3 regions of the Arthrobacter sp. NPDC058130 genome follow, and region 2 is predicted to be linked to each of the others. Evidence: predicted binding sites of a transcription regulator. Region 2 holds the regulator's gene; each other region holds the start of a gene.

Region 1 (6,919 bases), on a different contig from region 2:
CTGACGCGGAGCCTGGCGAGCAACGAGCGGCGCCGGGCCCGCCGCCGCTAGCTCCCGCGACGCCAGCGTATCTGGCTGCCTTGGGGCGCCGGGTTGGGGCGCGAGGTTGGGGCGCCGGGATTCCCCACTTTTGCCGGGACACGACGGCGTGTTGGGCCAACTCGCCGTCGCGTCCCGGCGTCGTGGCGGCAAAGGAGGGGAAACTCCGCAGCGCCAGGGTGGCCCATCTGGTTCTTGCGCCCTTAGATCTTGCCTTCTTAGATCTTGCCGATGGGCAGCTTCTTCTCCGCCTGGAAGTCGTCCTCGACGCGGCCCTTGGCCCAGTAACCCGAGAGGGAAACCTGGGCCCGCTCCAGCCCGCGCTGGACGTAGAGAACGTCCCGGAGGCCCTTCATGTAGCCCCGCTCGCCGTGGGCGAAGACCTGCACCCGGCCCCCGGGCCACTCGGCGTCGCGCACGGCCGTGACCAGCAAGTCGCTGTCTCCGGCGGGGACGCCGTCGCGCAGCAGCCAGCGCAGTTCGACGCCCGCCGGGCCGGCGATGGCCTGGATATCGGCGTCGCTGTCCACCTCGAGGAGGGCGAGACCGCGGGCATCCTCGGGCAGGGACTCAATGGCGGCGCCGATTGCTGGCAGCGCGGCTTCATCCCCGGCAAACAGGTGCCAGTCCGCGTCCGGATCCGGGTTGTAGCCGCCGCCCGGGCCCGTAAAGGTCAGGCGGTCGCCGGGCTGGGCCGATGCCGCCCAAGGCCCAGCGAGGCCCTCGTCGCCGTGGATCACGAAATCGATGGCCAGTTCCTGGGCTGCAATGTCCACCCAGCGGACGGTGTAGGTCCGGGTGTGCGGCCACTGACTGCGCGGCATGGTTTCCCGGACGGCCCACAGGTCCAGCGGCTCCGGGTAATCGACGCCGGGTTGCGGAAACACGATCTTGACGTACCGGTCCACGTAGTCGTTGTTGACGTACCCGGCGAAGCCAGGACCGCCGGCGATGATCCGGACCATATGCGGCGAGAGTTGTTCCTTGCGCAGGACCGTCAGATCGGTCTGGGGACGCGTGTTCCGGGTGGCCGTACTGGTGGCGGGGAGGGAGGTCATGAGGTAAGCCTAACCAAAGAACCTTGGCCAGGGGCTCTGGGTGGAGGCCTGTTACGGCAGTGGCGGCAGTTCCCAGTCGACCGTCCCGTTGCCCTGTTCCTGGAGCAGAGCGTTGGCCCGGCTGAAGGGCCGGGACCCAAAGAAGCCGCGCGAGGCCGAGAGCGGGCTCGGGTGGGCGCTGGCGATCACGGCAGCGGATCCCAGCAGCGGCCGCACGGACTCGGCGTCCTTCCCCCACAGAATCACCACCAGGGGAGCGCGCCCCGCGCCCGCGCCGGCAGTGGCGCCCCCACCGGCATCGGCGGCGGGCGCCCGGCCCGCAACAGCCCGGTCCGCGACCGCCCGGATGGCGGCCGCCGTGACGGCCTCCCAGCCCTTGTTACGGTGCGAGCCGGCCGCGCCGGCCCGGACGCTGAGCACCCTGTTGAGCAGCAGGACGCCCTGCTCCGCCCAGCGGCTAAGGTCCCCGTGGACGCGCGGGGGGAACCCGAGATCGGTCTGGAGCTCCTTGTAGATGTTCGCCAGGCTGCGGGGAATCGGCCGGGTGGAGCCGTCCACGGCGAAGGACAGCCCCACGGCGTGCCCCGGCGTCGGATAGGGGTCCTGGCCCACCACCAGGACCCGGACGGCGGCCAGCGGCTGCCGGAAAGCCCGCAGCAGGTTTGCCGGCGACGGCAGCACCGCATGCCCGGCGGCCACTTCGCTGGTGAGGAAAGTCAGGGTCTCGCGCAACTGCGCTTCCACCGGAGCCAGCGCCTCCGCCCAGTCCGGAGCGACCAGCTCGCTCAGCGGCCGCCGCGCCAGGTCCGCGTAGCTGAGACGATCCTCGGCTGGGGGTTCCAGTTCGAACAGCGCATCGGAATCAGGCTCGGAATGAAACTCGGGATTCGACACAGCCCCATTCTTCCGCAGACACAGCCCGCACCGGCACACCGCCAAATGACAACGCTGTCATTCGGCCTTAGCATAGGAATGGCTTTTTACCGGATCCAACCGGTTTTTTCGGAATCAACCAGGGAGTGTGTCGTGGCCGAAACAGCGCAAGAGCACGTGCTCGCGGGAGATTTTGCCGGAGCCTCGGCTGCCGGCGTGGGCCTGGGCGAGGTGTCCGCGGATTCTCCCCTGAGCGCGCGCGACCAGCAGATACTGGCACTGGAGCGGCAGTGGTGGAAGTACGCCGGGGCCAAGGAACAGGCCATCCGCGAGCTGTTCGATCTTTCCGCCACGCACTACTACCAGATCCTCAATGCCCTCATCGATACCGAGGAAGCGCTGGCCCACGATCCCATGCTGGTCAAGAGATTGCGTAGACTACGTACATCACGCCAACGTGCCCGCACTGCCCGTCGTCTGGGAACAGATTCGTAAAGTCGCGTCACGCGCAGCCGGATGCGCACGTCCTGTTGCGCCCGCTTCCGGCCTCGGGCACCCCGTCTGAAATCAGCAAGGACGTCGTTTTACCATGACCAAATACGCTCGCGATGAATTTGATCGGGTCCCGGAGACCTCTGCCCGCCAGGGTGTCCACCGGGCCGTCGCCGAATCGCGCCGCCGGAGCCTGGCGCCGATCTTGACGGCCGGCTGCGTTGCGCTGGCCATCGGGCTGGTGGCTTTCCTGATCCTGCCGAAGCTCGGATTCTCCGCAGGCCAGGCCGCAGCCGTCGGTGACAATGCCACGGCCACTCCGTCCGCAACGAGCCCGGCGAGCCCCAGCCCGGCGCCGACAAGCCCGGAACCCACCGCCACCGATCCGGCCGCCACAGATCCCGCGGCAGCGCCCTCAGTGACGCCCAGCATCCCTGCCGCCGGTGTGGACAAGACGCAGCCCGTGACGATCTACAACGGGACCACCACGGCCGGCCTCGCCAGCAGGGTCGGCGGCACCGTCAGCTCCGACGGCTGGATCCTGGGCCAGACAGGCAACTGGGGCGGCGTCCCGCAGCAGACGTCGGTGATTTTCTACAGCGACGCGGAACAGAAGGGCAACGCGGAGGCGCTCGGCACACTCCTGGGCATCGACACCCTCGTGGAGTCCGCGGAGTTCAACCTCCCCCTCGTCGTGGTCCTCGGCCCCGGCTTCCAGTAGGCATTCCGGTTACGCCTCAATAACTATTAGCCTGTGCCTCTGCCCGCCGCCAGCGTTCCTGGGGGACGCTGTGGGTACAGTATCTGCGGATTTCTCTTCGCAGTCCGCGGCACACATCGAGGTGGGCCGCACGCAAGCTAGCTGAAAGTGTGGACACCATGGCACTGGGAACCGTCAAGTGGTTCAACGCCGAAAAGGGCTACGGCTTCATCACCGTGGACGGTTCCGAGAACGACGTCTTCGTGCACTGGTCCGCGATCGTCGGCGAAGGCTACCGCGCCCTGGACGAGGGCCAGCGGGTGGAGCTGGAAATCGGCGAAGGCGAAAAGGGCCCCCAAGCCGAAAGCGTCCGGCCCGCCTAGTGGCACTGGCTGCGCTCAAGTACGCCCCGGCGGACGCGTCAGGGCGCCTAGGGGGAAAACTCCTGAGGGGAACGCTGCCGCTCGGCCGCGCCCTGGCGGCGGGCGCAGCAGTGGCTCTGGCCCTGACAGGCTGCCTGGGACCCGCCGGCAGCGCCCGCGTGGCCAGAGCTGACGCGAGCGGTGACGGCACCCTGCGGATCGGCCTGATCCTGGACAACACCGGGCAGCAGAACTTCCTCAACGCCCCGCAGCTCGCGGCGGCCAAGCTTGCCGTCAAGGAGATCAACGCTGCCGGCGGCCACAAGGGCAAACCGGTGGAGCTGCTGCCGGAAACCGTCAGCAGTGACACTGCCGCACAGGCCAAAGCGCTGGTTGCCGCCAAGGCCGACGTCGTGATCGGCCCGACGGATTCCAGCCGTGCCCCTGCCGCTATCGACGTGCTGGCCAACGCCAAGGTAGCGGTCATCTCGCCGGCCAACTCGGCCGGTGCCCTCAGCAATTACAAGAGCGGCGGCTACTATTTCCGCACCTCCGCGACCGCCATCGCCCAGGCGTCTGTCCTGGCCAAGCTGGCCAAGGACGGCGGCGCCAGGACACTGGCGGTGGTGCACGAGGAAGGCGACTACGGCAAAGACGTCGCCGCCGCCGTCGCCGGTGCGGCGAAGCAGTCCGGAATGGAAGTCCTGGCCGACCCGGAGTTCACCCCCGGCCAGGCGCAGCAGGCGGCCGCCGCTGCGAAGGTGGTAAATCCCGACGCCGTGGTGCTGGTCTCGCGCGACGGCGCGCAAGGTGCCATCGCCGAACTGAACAATGCCGGCCTTGCCGGCAAGAAACTTGTCCTCAGCGACGGAGCAGTCAGCCGCTACGGTTCCGGACTGGGCGCGCGGGCGCTCGACGGCGCACGCGGAATCCTGCCCGGCGTGTTCCCCTCCGCCGCCTTCCAGGCCGACCTCGTTGCCGTCGATCCCGGGCTCAAGGACATGGTGTTCGCCGCCGAGACGTACGACGCCGTGATCCTGGCCGCCGTCGCTGCCGCCGCGGCAGAGGACGACGCCGGGACCTCCATCGCGGCGTCCCTCGTCGCGGTCTCCGGCGGGGCAGCGCCAGCCGCCGGCCAGCAAGCCGGTCAACCTGCCAGCAGGACGTGCACCAGCTACCAGGACTGCACCTACGCCCTCCGGGCAGGCCAGCGCCCGGACTATGACGGCCAGTCTGGCCGGATCAACTTTGATTCCCACGGCGACATCACCGAAGCGAACTACGTGGTCTACACCTACGGCGAGGACAACCTGGCCACGATGACCGGCGCGGAAGCCGCCAGCAGCAGCGGCGGCTGATCGCTCCTAGCGTATTGTGCCCGCGTGGCGGGCCTTTCGGACCGGGCACTGCTTGCACTCTCCCCGGGGGAGTGCTAATTATTGACTTAGCACTCCAGCGCACTGACTGCTAACACGACGCCCGGTCCGCCCGGCCGCGGAGTGGGGCAGCCGGTCCAGGAGCAAAAGGAACACCTAGCTGGGGTGAGATCCCTGGCCCGGCGGCATACAGAGGCCGCAGGGTGGGGGTCGTCCGTCGCGGGCACCACAGCGAAGGTTCATTCTTAACGACTGTCCCGAAAGGACTACTGCCGTTATGGCCAAGATCATTGCATTTGATGAAGAGGCACGCCGCGGTCTTGAGCGGGGCCTGAACATCCTCGCCGACGCCGTCAAGGTCACCCTCGGCCCGCGGGGACGCAACGTCGTCCTCGAAAAGAAGTGGGGCGCCCCCACGATCACCAACGATGGTGTTTCCATCGCCAAGGAGATCGAGCTGGACGATCCTTACGAGAAGATCGGCGCCGAGCTGGTCAAGGAAGTTGCCAAGAAGACGGACGACGTCGCAGGCGACGGCACCACCACGGCAACCGTGCTGGCACAGGCCCTGGTCAAGGAAGGCCTGCGCAACGTCGCGGCCGGCGCTGACCCGCTGTCCCTCAAGCGCGGCATCGAGAAGGCTGTTGAAGCCGTCACGGTCGAGCTCCTGGCCACCGCCAAGGAAATCGAGACCAAGGAAGAGATCGCGGCCACCGCGTCCATCTCCGCTGGCGACAACGAGATCGGCGCCCTGATCGCCGAAGCCCTCGACAAGGTCGGCAAAGAAGGCGTCATCACGGTCGAGGAGTCGAACACGTTCGGCCTCGAGCTGGAGCTCACCGAAGGCATGCGCTTCGACAAGGGCTACATCTCCGCTTACTTCGTCACCGACGCCGAGCGCCAGGAAACGGTCCTTGAGGATCCGTACATCCTGATCGTCAACTCCAAGATCTCCAACGTCAAGGAACTGGTTGCTGTCCTGGAAAAGGTCATGCAGTCCAACAAGCCGCTGCTGATCATTGCTGAGGACATCGAGGGCGAGGCCCTGGCCACCCTGATCGTCAACAAGATCCGCGGCACCTTCAAGTCCGTTGCCGTCAAGGCTCCGGGCTTCGGCGACCGCCGCAAGGCGCAGCTGGCCGACATCGCCATCCTCACCGGCGGCCAGGTCATCTCCGAGGAAGTCGGCCTCAAGCTTGAGACCGCCGGACTCGAACTACTCGGCAAGGCCCGCAAGGTTGTTGTCACCAAGGACGAGACCACGATCGTCGAGGGTGCAGGCGACGCCGACCAGATCGCCGGCCGCGTGTCCCAGATCCGCGCCGAGATCGAGAACTCGGATTCCGACTACGACCGCGAGAAGCTGCAGGAGCGCCTGGCCAAGCTGGCCGGCGGCGTTGCAGTCATCAAGGCCGGCGCCGCAACCGAGGTCGAGCTCAAGGAACGCAAGCACCGCATTGAGGACGCTGTCCGCAACGCCAAGGCTGCTGTCGAAGAGGGCATCGTCGCCGGCGGTGGCGTTGCCCTGATCCAGGCCGGCGCCAAGGCCTTCGCGAACCTGCAGCTCTCCGGCGACGAAGCAACGGGCGCGAACATCGTCCGCGTTGCCATCGACGCACCGCTGAAGCAGATCGCCTTCAACGCAGGCCTCGAGCCCGGCGTCGTCGTGGACAAGGTCCGCGGCCTGCCCGCAGGCCACGGCCTCAACGCCGCCACCGGCGAGTACGTCGACCTGCTGGCTGCCGGCATCAACGACCCGGTCAAGGTAACCCGCTCTGCTCTGCAGAACGCGGCATCCATCGCCGGCCTGTTCCTCACCACCGAGGCCGTTGTGGCCGACAAGCCCGAGAAGGCTGGCGCCCCGATGGGCGGCGGCGACGACATGGGCGGCATGGGCGGCATGGGCGGTTTCTAACCCCCAGCTCCAGCCACCACAGGCTGTTCGACGACGGCGGTCCCACCTTCGGGTGGGCCCGCCGTCGGCGGTTAAGCGCGTTCCCCGCCGACACCCGTCGGTGG
Region 2 (6,919 bases):
ATGGAGCGCACAGCGCGCTGGACCTGGCCACTGCCGCCACAGATGTCGCAGCGCACCGGGTGGGTGCCCTCGCGGCAGCAGGAACCCTCGCAGGTGGGGCAGACCACAGCCGTGTCGACTTCGAGCTTCTTGTTGACGCCGAACACCGCGTCGCGGAGGTCGATCCGGACGCTGATCAGCGCATCCTGGCCGCGGCGGACCCGGGACGCGGGCCCGCCCTGGCCGCCGCCGGCGCCGAAGAAGGTCTCGAAGATGTCCTGGAAGGCGAAGCCCTGGCCCGAGTAGCTGCCGCCGCCGAAGCCGTTGTCGGTGCCGTTCTCGTTGCCGGTGGTGTCGTAGACGCGGCGCTTCTGCGGGTCGGAAAGGACCTCGTAGGCGTGGGTGACGGCCTTGAACCGGTCTGAGGCGTCTTCTCCCGGGTTCACGTCGGGGTGCAGGGTCCGGGCCAGTTTCCGGTAGGCCTTCTTGATCTCCTCCCCCGTTGCGTCGCGGGAGACTCCAAGAACGTCGTAGTGGCTGCTCAAAGTGTGTATCTCTTCCTTGTTGTACTGCCTGTGGGGCACTGCCTGCGGGGCAAGAAGTCGTGCTGGGTCCGGGCCCGTCAGGGCCCCAGGATCCTCGAAAGGTAGCGGGCCACCGCGCGCACGGCGGCCATGGTGGTGGGATAGTCCATCCGGGTGGGCCCAAGGACGCCGACCTTGGCCGTGGCGTCCGGCCCGTAGGCGGTGGCCACGACGGAGGCCTCGGCCAGGCCGTCGTAGGGGTTTTCCCGGCCGATGCTGACGGTTACGCCGCGCGGGTCTTCGGCCATTTCGCTGAGCAGGCGGAGCATGACCACCTGTTCCTCGAGCGCCTCCAGCACTGGGCCGATGCTGAGCGGGAAGTCCACGTTGGAGCGTGCGAGGTTGGCCGTACCGGCCATGACCATCCGCTCTTCCCGGCTGCTCGTGGCCAGGGCTTCAAGGCCACGAGCCAGGGCGTGGGCTGCTCCACGGCGCGCCGGCGGGCCGCTGTCGACCACCGTGGGCAGAAGCTGGGGCAGAAGGCTCAACGGTGTTCCGGAGAGGCTCGTCAGGAAACTTGTGCGCAGTTCCGCGAGGGCGTCGTCGGGAATGTCCTGCCCGACGTCGATGACGCGCTGTTCCACTTTGCCGGTGTCCGCAATGAGGACGATCAGCACCTTCCGGGGTGCCAGCAGCACGAACTCAATGTGCCGCACCCGTGCGCGGCTCAGCAGGGGATACTGTACGACGGCGACCTGGTTGGTCAGGTGGGACAGGAGCCGCACGGTCCGGTCGAGGACGTCGTCGAGGTCCTCGGATCCTTCCAGCAGCGCCTGGATGGCCCGGCGTTCGGCCAGGGACAAGGGCTTGACCGCTGAGATCTGGTCGACGAAGAGCCGGTAGCCCTTGTCGGTGGGGATCCGGCCGGCGCTCGTGTGCGGAGCCGTGATCAGGCCTTCGTCCTCCAGCGCCGCCATGTCATTGCGGATCGTGGCACTGGAAACACCAAGATGGTGACGCTCCACGAGCGCCTTGGAACCAACGGGCTCACGCGAATGGACGTAGTCCTCCACGATGGCGCGCAGCACTTCGAGTTTGCGCGGTTCGCTCACGCTCCACCTCCAATCGACTGTCCCGCAGTCGGTGCCGCCCGCGTTGTCCGGTTCGCGCCCAATACTGGTGCGCGTGGCCCGCAACGGGTCAAGTGTTAGCACTCGACATGCCTAAGTGCTAACCAGTCTAATATGAGTCGCCGCGTTGTTAGCATTGGATTCGCTCCAGGCGTGGCCCGCGGGATCGCGTTTCCCGTCACACCGGGCGCCGGGACCGTGGCAACTGCTGCAGGCGCCGGGCCCTTGTGGTCCGGCGAAGGCCACGGAGAGTTCCACTGACCGCCGTACATTCCGAGTGCAAAGTTAGCGTGTAGAGATGTCGTACCAGAACTGGGGACCCCAGGACCTGTCCGCCCCCGCCAAGACCGCCTTGCCGGAAGTCCCGGTGGAACGCGGGATGGTCCTCGAAGAGGTCCAGTCCGGCTGGGTGGGTGCCGTAACCCGGGTGGAGAAGTCCGGCGGCATGCATGTCGTGGCGCTGGAGGACCGGCGGGGCAAGTCCCGCTCCTTCCGCCTCGGCTTTGGCTTCCTCTTGGAGGGACAGCCGATCCGGCTCATGCCTCCGGCCCCCAAAAAGGCGACACCGGCCGCCGGAGCCGGCCGCACGGCGTCGGGCTCGGTCCGGGTGGCGGGGCAGCGCGCGCAGGTGGCCAAGGCCAGCCGCATCTGGGTGGAAGGCAAGCACGACGCCGAACTGGTGGAGAAGGTCTGGGGCGATGACCTCCGGGTGGAGGGCATCGTCGTCGAACCCCTGCACGGCATTGACGACCTCGCGGCCGCCGTGGCGGAGTTCGGGCCCGGCCCGGGCCGCCGGCTCGGCGTGCTCGTTGACCACCTAGTGGCCGACTCCAAGGAGTCGCGGATCGCCGACGCCGTCATGGCCTCACCGGGCGCCGCCGGCAACGTCCTGATTGTGGGCCATCCCTACGTGGATGTGTGGCAGGCCATCCGGCCGGCGGTCCTGGGGATCGAGCAGTGGCCCGTGATCCCCCGCGGCGTCGACTGGAAGACCGGGATCCTGATGGCTTTCGGGTGGCCCCACTCGACGAAGGAGGACATCGGCCTCGGCTGGCAGAAACTCCTGGGGGCTGTGCGCAGCTACGCGGACCTGGAGCCGTCCCTGCTGGGCCGCGTGGAAGAGGTCATTGACTTCCTCACCGTGCCTTAGCCGGCGCAAGCTCGGCCGCCCCCTGATCTCCATTTCCGCGCCCGAGCAAGTATTCTTGGAACGGCGGCCGCGCACCCAGCACGGTCCCGGCTATTCCAGGCACAACCCAGGCAGCAACGCATCACCGCAATCCGAAGGGCTTCACCGTGGCAGATAACGCACGCGAACACACGGGCAACCAGCACGGCCAAGGCCAGCCCCCGTACCATGGCGTTCCGGCAAATGCGCTGCCGTTGACGGCCAGCGAGGACCGGCAGTGGGCCACGCTCGCGCACTTCGGCGGCATCCTGGGCTGCGTGCCTTCGCTGCTGATCTACCTCATCTTCAAGGACCGCGGCCCGTTCACGGCGCAGGAATCCAAGGAAGCCCTCAATTTCACGCTGCCGCCGACCATTGCCGCAGTTCTCGCGAATCTGCTGGTCTTCATTCCCGTGGTGGGCAACCTCTTCGCCGTGCTCGCCACCGTCATCTGGATCGCCGTGACCTGCTTCTCGGTGGCGGCCGGCATCCACGTCAACCGTGGCCAGCCGCACCGCTACGAGTTCAACCTGCGCTGGATCAAATAGTCCAGCCTGCCCAGCCAAAAGGGCCGCACCGATATAGGCCAGAACAGTAGAGCCGGCCGCTGCCCCTCAGGGCGTAGCGGCCGGCTCTTTGTTTACGGCAAATCGGTCCGGCAGGCGTTCAGCCCGGCAGCTGTTCAGTCCGGCAGGATCCTGCGGACCACAGCGTCGGCCAGCAGGCGGCCCTTGAGGGTGAGCACCAGCCGGCCCTTGAAAGCGGCGGCAGGGTCCACCAGGCCGTCCGCGATCAGCCCCGCGACGGCGTGCCGGCCGGTGTCCCCCAGACCTCCGAGGCTCGGGATGTCGAGTCCGGAGTTCAGTCGGGCCTCGAGCATGACGCGTTCCACGTTGCGGGTTTCGCTGTCCAGCGTTTCTCGTCCGGCGGCCGGTGAGGCGCCCGTGCCGAGGCGGTTGGCGTAGGCGGTGGGGTGCTTGACGTTCCACCACCGCACACCCCCGACGTGCGAGTGAGCCCCGGGCCCGATGCCCCACCAGTCGTCGCCGCGCCAGTAGGCCAGGTTGTGACTGCAGGCCTGCTCGGGCGTGCGGGACCAGTTGCTGACCTCGTACCAGGCGAGCCCGGCCGCGGAAATCAGTTCGTCGGCGAGTTCGTATTTGGCGGCGTGGTCGTCGTCGTCGATTTGCGGGACTTCGCCGCGGCGGATCTGGGCCGCGAGCTTGGTGCCGTCTTCAACGATCAGCGCGTAGGCGCTGATGTGGTCGGGCGCGTAGGACAGCGCGGTCTCGAGCGAGTAGCGCCAGTCCTCCAGCGACTCCCCCGGAGTGCCGTAGATGAGGTCGAGGCTGACCGCGAGGCCGGCCTCCCGTGCCCACTGCACCACGTCGGGCACGCGGCTGGGCGTGTGGGTGCGGTCCAGGACCTTCAGCACGTGCGGCACGGCCGACTGCATCCCGAAGGACACCCGGGTGAACCCGGCGTCGGCCAGCAGCTGCAGGGACTCGGGGGTGACGGAATCCGGGTTCGCCTCGGTGGTCACCTCGGCGCCTGGCTGCAGGCCCCAGGCCCCGATGGCGGCGGTGAGGATGCGCGCCAGGTCCTCGGCCGGGAGCAGCGTGGGTGTGCCGCCGCCGAAGAAGACCGTGCTGAGGGCGCGGTCCGGCAGGCCTGACTCCTTCAGGACGCGGGCAGCGAATTCCACCTCCGCGATCGCGGTGGCGGCGTAGGCGTCCTGGGAGGCCCCGCCGCCCAGCTCGGTGGCGGTGTAGGTGTTGAAGTCGCAGTATCCGCAGCGGACCGCGCAGAACGGGATGTGCACGTACAGCCCGAAGGCACGTTCATCGGCGCCCTGGCGAGCCTGGGCGGGCAGGAGCCCGTCCGGCGGCGCAGGGTCGCCGAGGGGAAGAACGCTAGGCATGGGCCCGGCCCGCCGGCACAGCAGCAACAGTCATGACAGGCACCGCTACTTCTTGGCCTTGTCCTTGGACTCGTCCGTGGTGAGGGCTGCGATGAAGGCTTCCTGCGGGACCTCGACGCGGCCCACCATCTTCATGCGCTTCTTGCCTTCCTTCTGCTTTTCCAGCAGCTTGCGTTTTCGGGTGATGTCACCGCCGTAGCACTTGGCGAGGACGTCCTTGCGGATGGCGCGGATGCTTTCGCGGGCGATGATCCTGGAGCCGATGGCGGCCTGGATGGGCACCTCGAACTGCTGGCGCGGGATGAGTTCGCGCAGCTTGCCGGTCATCATCACGCCGTAGGCGTAAGCCTTGTCACGGTGGGTGATGGCGGAGAAGGCGTCCACCTGTTCGCCCTGGAGCATGATGTCCACCTTGACGAGGTCGGCCACCTGCTCGCCGTCGGCCTTCCAGTCCAGCGACCCGTAGCCGCGGGTCTTGGACTTGAGGATGTCGAAGAAATCGAAGACGATTTCGGCCAGCGGCAGGCGGTACCTGATTTCCACCCGGTCCTCGGAGAGGTAGTCCATGCCGCCCATGACGCCGCGGCGGCTCTGGCACAGCTCCATGATGGCGCCGACAAACTCGTTCGGCGCAAGGATGGTGGCGGACACCATCGGCTCGCGGACCTCGGCGATCTTGCCGGTGGGGTATTCGCTGGGGTTCGTGACGTGGACGACCTTCTTGTCCTCCAGCGTCACCTCATATTCCACGTTGGGGGCCGTGGAAATCAGGTCCAGGTTGTATTCGCGCTCGAGCCGCTCGCGGGTGATTTCCAGGTGCAGCAGGCCCAGGAATCCCACCCGGAAGCCGAATCCCAGGGCCGCGGACGTTTCGGGCTCGTACACCAGCGCCGCGTCGTTGAGCATCAGCTTCTCCAGCGCGTCGCGGAGCACCGGGTAGTCCGTGCCGTCCAGCGGGTACAGGCCGGAGAAGACCATCGGTTTGGCATCCGCATAGCCGGGGAGTGAATCGGTGGCCGGCTTGGCGAGGTTGGTGACGGTGTCGCCCACCTTGGACAGGCGGACGTCCTTCACACCGGTGATGAGGTAGCCGACCTCGCCGACGCCGAGGCCCTTGGAGGGGGTGGGCTCCGGGGAGCTCACGCCGATCTCGAGGAGTTCGTGGGTGGCGCGGGTGGACATCATCTGGATGCGTTCGCGCGGGTGCAGCATGCCGTCCACCACGCGGACGTAGGTGACCACGCCGCGGTACGTGTCGTAGACCGAGTCAAAGATCATGGCGCGGGCGGGGGCGTTCGGGTCTCCCACCGGGGCCGGCAGGTCGCGGACAATCTTGTCCAGCAGGACCTCGACGCCCATGCCCGTCTTGCCGGAGACGCGCAGCACGTCGTCGGGGTCGCCGCCGATCAGGCTGGCGAGTTCGGCCGCGTACTTCTCGGGCTGGGCCGCCGGGAGGTCAATCTTGTTCAAGACCGGGATGATGGTGAGGTTGTTTTCCATCGCCAGGTAGAGGTTGGCGAGGGTCTGCGCCTCGATGCCCTGGGCCGCGTCGACCAGCAGGATCGCACCTTCGCAGGCCGCGAGCGAGCGGGAGACCTCATAAGTGAAGTCCACGTGCCCGGGGGTGTCGATCATGTTCAGCGCGTAGCTGGTGCCCTCGAGCTCCCAGGGCATGCGGACGGCCTGGGACTTGATGGTGATGCCGCGTTCGCGCTCAATGTCCATGCGGTCCAGGTACTGGGCCTTCATGTCACGGGACTGGACGACGCCGGTGAACTGCAGCATCCGGTCCGCCAGCGTGGATTTACCGTGGTCAATGTGCGCAATGATACAGAAGTTCCGGATGAGGGCCGGATCTGTTGCGGCGGGCACCGGGGCGGTGCGGGCCATGGGAGACACGCAGGGTCCTTACTGTTGGCATTACTGTTGGCTTTTCCACGGATCGGCGCGAATGCTGGTGGTGCCATCCCGCGACGTGGGGCATTTATCGTTCCTATAGTCTCCCACGTCCGGACCCGTGGCAGTGCATTCCGGCTTTGGGTTGCGGGCCCTGTTTAACAGTGCGGATTTTCTGCACGATTCGCCCCGGGATTGTCCGTGCCATGTGCATCCAGTGCTGCCGGCGCGCCATCGCGCTCGAGGTTACCGGTGCGATTCTCTCCGGGCACCGCCGTCTTCCCCGCCGGCCCTGTCGGGT
Region 3 (6,919 bases), on a different contig from region 2:
TGCGTAATTATAATTCGAACCGCCCGGCCGGCCCTCCCCCGGTGCGTCGCGGCCGCAAGAGGCAGAGGACGGGCCAGCATGGCGTCAAAAGAGGAAATACGCTCCAGCCACCGGGCGAAGCGTTCCGCACTTCCGCTGGCCGCACTCGATGCCGCCGCATCCGGTATCGCCCGCCATGGGCTCCAGTGGGCCTCCGGGCTGGCCGGCGGCCGTCAGGGCACCTTCGCGGCATACCTGGGCGTGGGCACCGAACCGCCCACGCTGCCACTGCTGTCGGCCCTGACCGACGCCGGACACCGCGTGCTGCTTCCGGTGTGCGAACCCGCACTTGAGCTCAGCTGGGTGTACTGGACCCCGCAGTCCGGGTTTGTCCGCAGCAGGTTCGCCCCCATCCAGGAACCCGTCGGGGAGCGCCACAGCACCGCCGTCATGCGGGCCGCTACCGCAATCATCCTGCCGGCCACCGCCGTGGACTTCTCGGGAAACCGCATCGGGCAAGGCGGCGGCTACTACGACAAGTTCCTTGCCTCCCTGGCCGCCCTGACCCCCTCGCCTTCAGGGGCGGGCGACGCCGCGTCCGACGCCGAAGCGCTGCCGACTGCCGCCGTCGTCTATGACACGGAGGTGCTGCCCGCGGACAGCATCCCCGCCGAGTCGTTCGACCGTAAGGTCGACGCTGCGCTGACCCCGGGCGGGATCATCCGGCTCGGCTGATACCGGCCGGCGGATAGGGGTTCCGGCCAAGGTGATAGAATTGGCACTCAGGCCCTGCGACTGCTAAGCACGGACCCTGTCGGTAGGCATACCGACGTGGTCCCGGCTCGACAGCACGGGACCTGCTCGTTTGTCCCAGAGGAGGATTTACAGTGCCCACGTATGCATATGCCTGCAAGGACTGCAGCCACGCCTTCGAGATCGTGCAGTCGTTCAGCGATAGCTCCCTGACGTCCTGCCCCGAGTGCCAAGGCACGCTGCGCAAGAAGTTCAACAGTGTCGGCGTAGTGTTCAAGGGCTCCGGCTTCTACCGGAACGATTCCCGCGACACCAAGGGCAGCACGGTTTCCGCTGCTCCCGCAGCACCCGCGGCCACCCCAGCGCCGGCCCCCGCGGCCTAAGGGGCACCCGCGCACAGGCCCCCGCGGCTTAGCGGGCACCCACCGGCTCGGCGCCGCTGTCAGTTGGACCCCCGCTGGCCAAGCCTGCGTAATCCCTTGGCCCGCCTGCAATTGTCCACATAGGCCAATCCGTGGTTCCCGCCACTATCCGGGGATCCGTAGCGTGGCTGCATGGCTCTTTCCCTCAGTGCGCTATCTCCCCCGTCGTTCTGGTCGCCGTGCGCGGCCTCGGCCGGATTTCCCTACGCGACTGCGCCCGGGCGTTCTTTCGCGCGGTCCCAGCGAAGTCCCGGCGAGGGCTCCGGACGCTGGAACCGCACCGGGATCCGCGTGTCCGGCCTCCCGCCGGCCAGGTTATCGGCGCCCGGCCGACCCAGTCGGAGCCGGAACGGGCCCGGCAAGCCCCGCAAGCCGCGAACGCCCCGCGGCCGTCCATCGCCGCGCCGCCTGCGCGGCTGGCTGGACCGGAACCGGCGGCTCCTAGCCGCGCTCCTGTTCTGCGTCCCCGCCGGCCTCACCGTCCAGCAACTCACGCCCGCGCCCGCCGACACCGTCATGGCTTTCGCGGCGGCGGCGGATCTTCCCGCGGGCAAGACTCTGGAACCCGGCGATGTCAGCAGGGTCAGAGTACCGCCCGGGCTCGTCCCGGCCGGCAGCCCCGGCAGCGAAACTTCGTTCGAGGGGAAACAGCTGGCCGCACCGCTGCGCCACGGCCAGCTCCTCACTGACGCCCAGGTTCTCGGCCCCGGCCTGCTCGCCGGAAGCCCGCCCGGCTCCGCTGCGGTGCCGCTGAGGATGGCGGACCCTGCAGCCATCCAGCTGGTCTCCCCCGGGCAGCTCGTCAACGTTGTGCTCACCGGCGGCAACGGCTTTGAACAACCCGCCGAAAGCCAAACCCTTGCCGAAGCCGTCCCGGTGCTCTGGACCTCAGCGCAGGGCGGCAGCGCAGGGCCGTGGCCAGCCACGGCGGAGACTGAGGGGCTGGTGGTTGTAGCGGCGTCGGCCGACCAGGCACGAAGGCTGGCGGGCGCATCTACCCAAGGCAAGCTGTTTTTCGTGCTTGTGGCAGCCGCGCCGGGCTAGGGCAGGTGGCGACTTGGGCCCGCCGGTTCGGCGGCTACGCCGGGCCAGTACCCGGGCTGGCGCCGTCCCAGAGCCCTGCCGGCGCCGTCAAAGCCCGCAGGCTCCCCGGCGCCGGTCAGCGCTTCTCCAGCCGGTTCCTACCCCCAGTGCGGCGGCTTCTGCTCCTGGAGCCATGCGTCGTGATCGTAGTTGTCAGGCTGGTCGCCCCAGCGACGGGGATCGTCTTCCGCCGCCTTGTTCGGCAGCACGCCCCCGGGGACGGTGGCCTGCGCCTCCGCACGGCGGGCCGTATCCGTGGCCGTTTCCGTGGCCGTTTCCTGCTCCGGTCCGGCGCCGGTCGATTCGCCCGGCTTCGGCTCGGAGGTGCCGCCCGCGTCGCCCTCGTTGGCGCCGGTGTTGATCTGGATGTCGCCGTCCGCACTCATGCCGCCGGCCTCCTTACTGCCTGTACTGTCAGTTGTTCCTGTTGCTGGCCCCTGGCGGCCGAAATCCAGCCCTGAAGTTTCATGGCCCCCGAAGGTGCGTTCCGCGAATTCGGCCGCCAGATGGTTCTCCGCGGCGCGCGCCTCGTCAATCGCCAGGTGCTCGATGTCGTCATCGAAGAACCCCTGCGATGTCCGCAGCCGGCTGGACGCGGCAGGCTTCTCCAACCCGAGGTAACCGCCAATCCGGTCGGCGCAGGCCGAGGGGTCGGTAAAGACCTCTATGGTCCATAGTGGCATGTACCGCCAGCCAAGGCGCTCCAAAAGCTGCGGCCGGAGCCTGCTCCGCTCCCGGACGCTCATCCGCCGGTAGTGGCCCGTGCCGTCCGACTCGATCGCCACCGGGCGGGGAATTTCCGCATCGTCCTGGCCGATCGTGGTCATCGGGTCGGCGGCGGCCACCATGTTGAGGACCCCGTCGTACTGGTGCCAGACCCGCGCCCCGCGTGCCCGGAGCCTGTCGCCCAGGTCGGCCACGAGCGGGTCGGCGCCGAGCGCCTGCTCGCTGGCCGCGGCCCGGGAAGCGGGGCTGCCGAGATCGGAATTGCCGGCGATCTCACGGTCCAGCAGTTCGTAGAAGTCCACGGCGCCGTGGCTGAGGCGGCTGACATCGAGGTCTTCGGGACGGAAGCAACTGAGCACGTGCAGCGACCGGCGTGCACGCGTCATCGCCAGGGCGAATTTGGCGCGCCCCCCGTCGACGGAGAGCGGCCCGAGGCTGTGGAGGGTGCGCCCGTGCGGGGTGCGGCCATAGCCCGGGGAGAATATGACGTGGTCGCGGACCAGACCCTGCGCCCGTTCCAGATCCACGACGCGGAAGGACTCGTCCCCGGCCGTGAAGAAGCTGCCGAGCATGGGATAGTTGGGCAGCTGCGCCCTGATGGCCTCGCCGATCCGGGCGGCGTGGCGAAGGCTGCCGGTCACCACGGCCAGCGAGGTCCGCGGCCGGAGCCGGGCGTGCTCGAAGACGAGTTCCACCGCGCGGTTCACCTCGGCCACAACCGATTCGACGCCGTCGTGGTCCGCGCTGGGCAGCCCGGTGCCGTCGGGCAGGTACTCCACGCTGAGGGAGCGGTCAAGTCCCGTGGCGGCTTGCCCTTCGGGGAGCCGGGTGAGTTCCCCGGCATAATAACCCTTGCTGAGCTGTCGCACCAGGTCTTCATCGACCGCCCGGTAAACGGTCCTCAGCTTCCGGACGGGAAGCACCGCAGCGAGTGCCCCGTAAGAGCTCTCGACGCTCTGGTAGGAGCTCTCCCCGGCGGCGAGCCGTTCGACACCGACGGTGAAGGTTCGGGGGCTGGCGATCTGTTCATCACCGAAGGCGATCACCTGCCGGGACCGGGCGATGGCCGGGAGGACGGCCTGCAGCGAGGTCGTCTCCGCGTCCAGGATCACCACGGCGTCGAAGGTTTGCTCGATCGGCAGGAGACCGGTCATGAGGTATGGGCTGACGGACCACACGGGTACGAGCGTGGGCAGGAGTTCCTGCGCCTGGCCGCTCAGGGCTGCCAGGGTCACCCGGCCGTCCTTCAGCAGGCTGCGCAGCAGCTCGGCCTGGCGGGGGTACTCCGTGATTGCCGTGCGCCAGCGTTCGGAGAGGTTCCACCGCAGCCGGGCGGCGCCGCTGGCGATATGGGCGTTGTCCGCGAGACGGTACTCGGCCTCAAGCTGGCGCAGGGCGTCGCCGTCGGACATGGCGAGGTAGTCATCGCCGCTGATCATGGCTTCCAGGGCCGACTGCCACCAGGCCAGCTCCAGTTCGGCGGTCACCGATTCCTCCGGAACCTCGCGCTCGGCGAGGTCGGCGAGGAGCTCGCCCAGGCCGTGCTCGCGCATGCTCTCGACAAGCAGGGTACGTTCCGGCAGGGTTTCCAGGGTCGCGGTGTCGGCGACAAGCCGCTGCACCCGGGCCAGGAGTTCGTCGTAGGGCGCGCGGTCCAGGTCGCCGCCGGCGGCGGTGTGCCTGACCGCCTGGCCGAGTTCGTCCAGTTCCGATGCCAGCTCGCGGTACAGGCCGGTGATTTCGCCGAGTCCGGACGGTACGGCCGGGTGCCGCTGGGTGGTGGCGTAGCCGGCCCAGGCGGCGCGCTGCTCCTGGACGAGGACCAGGGAACTGTGCAGGTCAGCGATGTGCACGCCGGGCCGGACGTATTCCTTCGCCACCCGGCGCAGGCGGGAGCGCTGCATCGACGGCATTTCGATCCCCCGCTCCCGGCGCCAGGCGGAGGACGCCGTGGCGGAGATGAGGTCGTGGACGGGCCGGTCGAAAATGTCGGGCGTGAACTTGTCCAGGCTTTCGCGCACGGCCACCAGCAGTTCGATCTGCTCGCCCCATTCGGCGAACGTCCCGCCGAGGCGGATCTCCGCGTGTTCGGCCACCGCGTCCATGCGGCCGCGCAGCAGGGGCAGTCTCTCCGCTACGGTCTTGGCAACGTTCTGCGCTTCCTGCGTCTCCTTGCGCGTGAGCAGACGCGCGCCGTGCCAGGGGCTGGTGGTCGACGCGCGGCTGAAGCTGCCGAGCTCGGCGGCGCGGCGGAGCCGGCCGGCGAGTTCCTCGCGGTCCCGGATGTTGTCCAGCACGCTGCGCTTGAGCCGGACCGTCGTGGCCGGCGCCGGCTGGATGGAGGTCAGCTCCGCCAGCGACTGCATGGCCTCATACGGCGAGCAGCCCCAGCGGGCCCGGACATTGTGCAGCGAGGCGACGTGGTCCATCAGGGCGTGGCGGTGCCCGGTCAGCGTGGCGTGCAGGTTGCTCAGTTGCGGCTCGAGCGACTTCTCGTTGCGGACGATCGCCCGGACCAGCTGGCCCTTGAGCTGCAGCGGGCTGGCGTTGCCGGCCAGCTGCAAGAGCACCGAATCCAGGCCGAGGCCGTCCAGCTGCGCGGAGATCTCGGTGAGGCTGGCCCGCCTGTCGCCCACCACCAGGACGGACTTGCCCCCGTCCACGAGGGCGCCGATGGTATTGATGACCGTCTGGGTCTGGCCGGTGCCCGGCGGGCTGCTGACCACCAGCGAGTCGCCCGCGCGGACGGCATCGATCACATACTGCTGGTCCGTGTCGGCATCGAGCAGCAAAAGTTCCTCGGCGGGGTCCCGCTCATCCGTGCTGGGGAAGCGGCCGGGCTCAAGCACGGGCACCTCGACCCGTTCACCGGAACCGGACCGTGCCAGGGCGGTGACGAGGGGGTTGTTCTGGTTGATCCACGGATCGTCCAGGTTCCCGGAGAGGTCGGCAAACGTGGAGACCAGCAGGTTGTGCTCGACCTCGGCGCCGTGAATCGGCTGGACCAGGGTGCCCAGGCGGTCCAGGACGGGCTGGGGGTCATAACGGGCCGTGCTGTAGGCCATCCGCGTCACCGCGTTGACGTCAAAGACAATCCCGTGGACCGACTTGAGGTGCCGGACCAGGGCGGGGTTGATCTGGGCCTGTTCGGTGAGCTGCAGTTCGTAGTCGTCCTCGCCGGGGCGCACTGTGAGGGAGATGGCGGTGAGCATGACGGGGGCGGAGATCCGTTGCGGCTTGCCCCCGACGGCGGACGTCCAGACTACCGTTCCGGCGGAGAAATACCCGGCGTCGATGCCGCGGTCGTTGGACAGTTCGAAGATTTTGGAGCGCAGGTTGCGCGATGCCCTGGCCGCGATAATGTACTGCTGGCGGTCGCGGATCAGGGTGGAGAGCCGGGTGCGCCGGCCGGCCATCAGCTGGGCAAGCCCCGACGGATGGGCGTTTGTCAGGTCAATGGAGCCTTCGGGCGTCTTGGTGAAGCGCAGCATGGTGTCTGCTCCGGTGACGGGCTTGAGCCCCGACAGCCATTTCCTGAACTCCTCGGAGCCCTCGGGGTGGCCTTGACCAACTGACACTGCTGCCTTCTTTTCTGTGCTCGACTTCTCTGGACCCGACATCTCTGGGCCGGGCATCCTTATGCCGGACCGTGGCGGGCTCGACTCTAGCGCGTTCGTCGTATCAACGCTCGTCTGTGTCACGTCCGCGCTTTCCCAGGCCACGTTGTGTGTGCTCTCGGTTGTCTGGCTCGCGCGGGACGCCTTGGACCATACCGGCATGCTTTCGAGAGTAGCCCGAAACCCCCGCACGTGCGGGGCCGCAACACTGGGGCGGCCAAAATTCAGCCTGAATTGCCCGGAATAACCCGAATTGCCAGCAACAAAATGAAATGGCCGGCCTCGAAAGGCCGGCCATTCATAATGCTATTCCCACTCGATTGTTCCCGGCGGCTTGCT

Evidence for each region. Region 2 encodes HrcA, which represses chaperone genes, less so after heat shock. Its sites were predicted from a motif close to TTNGCACTCGNNNNNNNCGAGTGCNAA; they were not measured.
Region 1: the regulator HrcA is predicted to act here: its motif matches at 4,969-4,995, upstream of groL (chaperonin GroEL).
Region 3: the regulator HrcA is predicted to act here: its motif matches at 755-781, upstream of ACFVTM_RS11080 (FmdB family zinc ribbon protein).

What each region holds. Positions count from the first base shown of each region.
Region 1 is NZ_JBHVTV010000015.1:37,610-44,528, reverse strand. It holds gene ACFVTM_RS20130 (threonine/serine exporter ThrE family protein) at 1-51, shown strand, start outside; gene ACFVTM_RS20125 (siderophore-interacting protein) at 258-1,097, opposite strand; gene ACFVTM_RS20120 (uracil-DNA glycosylase) at 1,149-1,991, opposite strand; gene ACFVTM_RS20115 (DUF3263 domain-containing protein) at 2,124-2,465, shown strand; gene ACFVTM_RS20110 (LytR C-terminal domain-containing protein) at 2,560-3,183, shown strand; gene ACFVTM_RS20105 (cold-shock protein) at 3,342-3,545, shown strand; gene ACFVTM_RS20100 (ABC transporter substrate-binding protein) at 3,620-4,882, shown strand; gene groL (chaperonin GroEL) at 5,178-6,815, shown strand.
Region 2 is NZ_JBHVTV010000002.1:603,294-610,212, forward strand. It holds gene dnaJ (molecular chaperone DnaJ) at 1-524, opposite strand, end outside; gene hrcA (heat-inducible transcriptional repressor HrcA) at 602-1,615, opposite strand; gene ACFVTM_RS06980 (DUF3097 domain-containing protein) at 1,932-2,783, shown strand; gene ACFVTM_RS06985 (DUF4870 domain-containing protein) at 2,930-3,349, shown strand; gene hemW (radical SAM family heme chaperone HemW) at 3,484-4,722, opposite strand; gene lepA (translation elongation factor 4) at 4,768-6,621, opposite strand.
Region 3 is NZ_JBHVTV010000005.1:49,008-55,926, forward strand. It holds gene ACFVTM_RS11075 (5-formyltetrahydrofolate cyclo-ligase) at 79-714, shown strand; gene ACFVTM_RS11080 (FmdB family zinc ribbon protein) at 867-1,115, shown strand; gene ACFVTM_RS11085 (RcpC/CpaB family pilus assembly protein) at 1,446-2,198, shown strand; gene ACFVTM_RS11090 (AAA family ATPase) at 2,336-6,541, opposite strand; gene guaA (glutamine-hydrolyzing GMP synthase) at 6,887-6,919, opposite strand, start outside.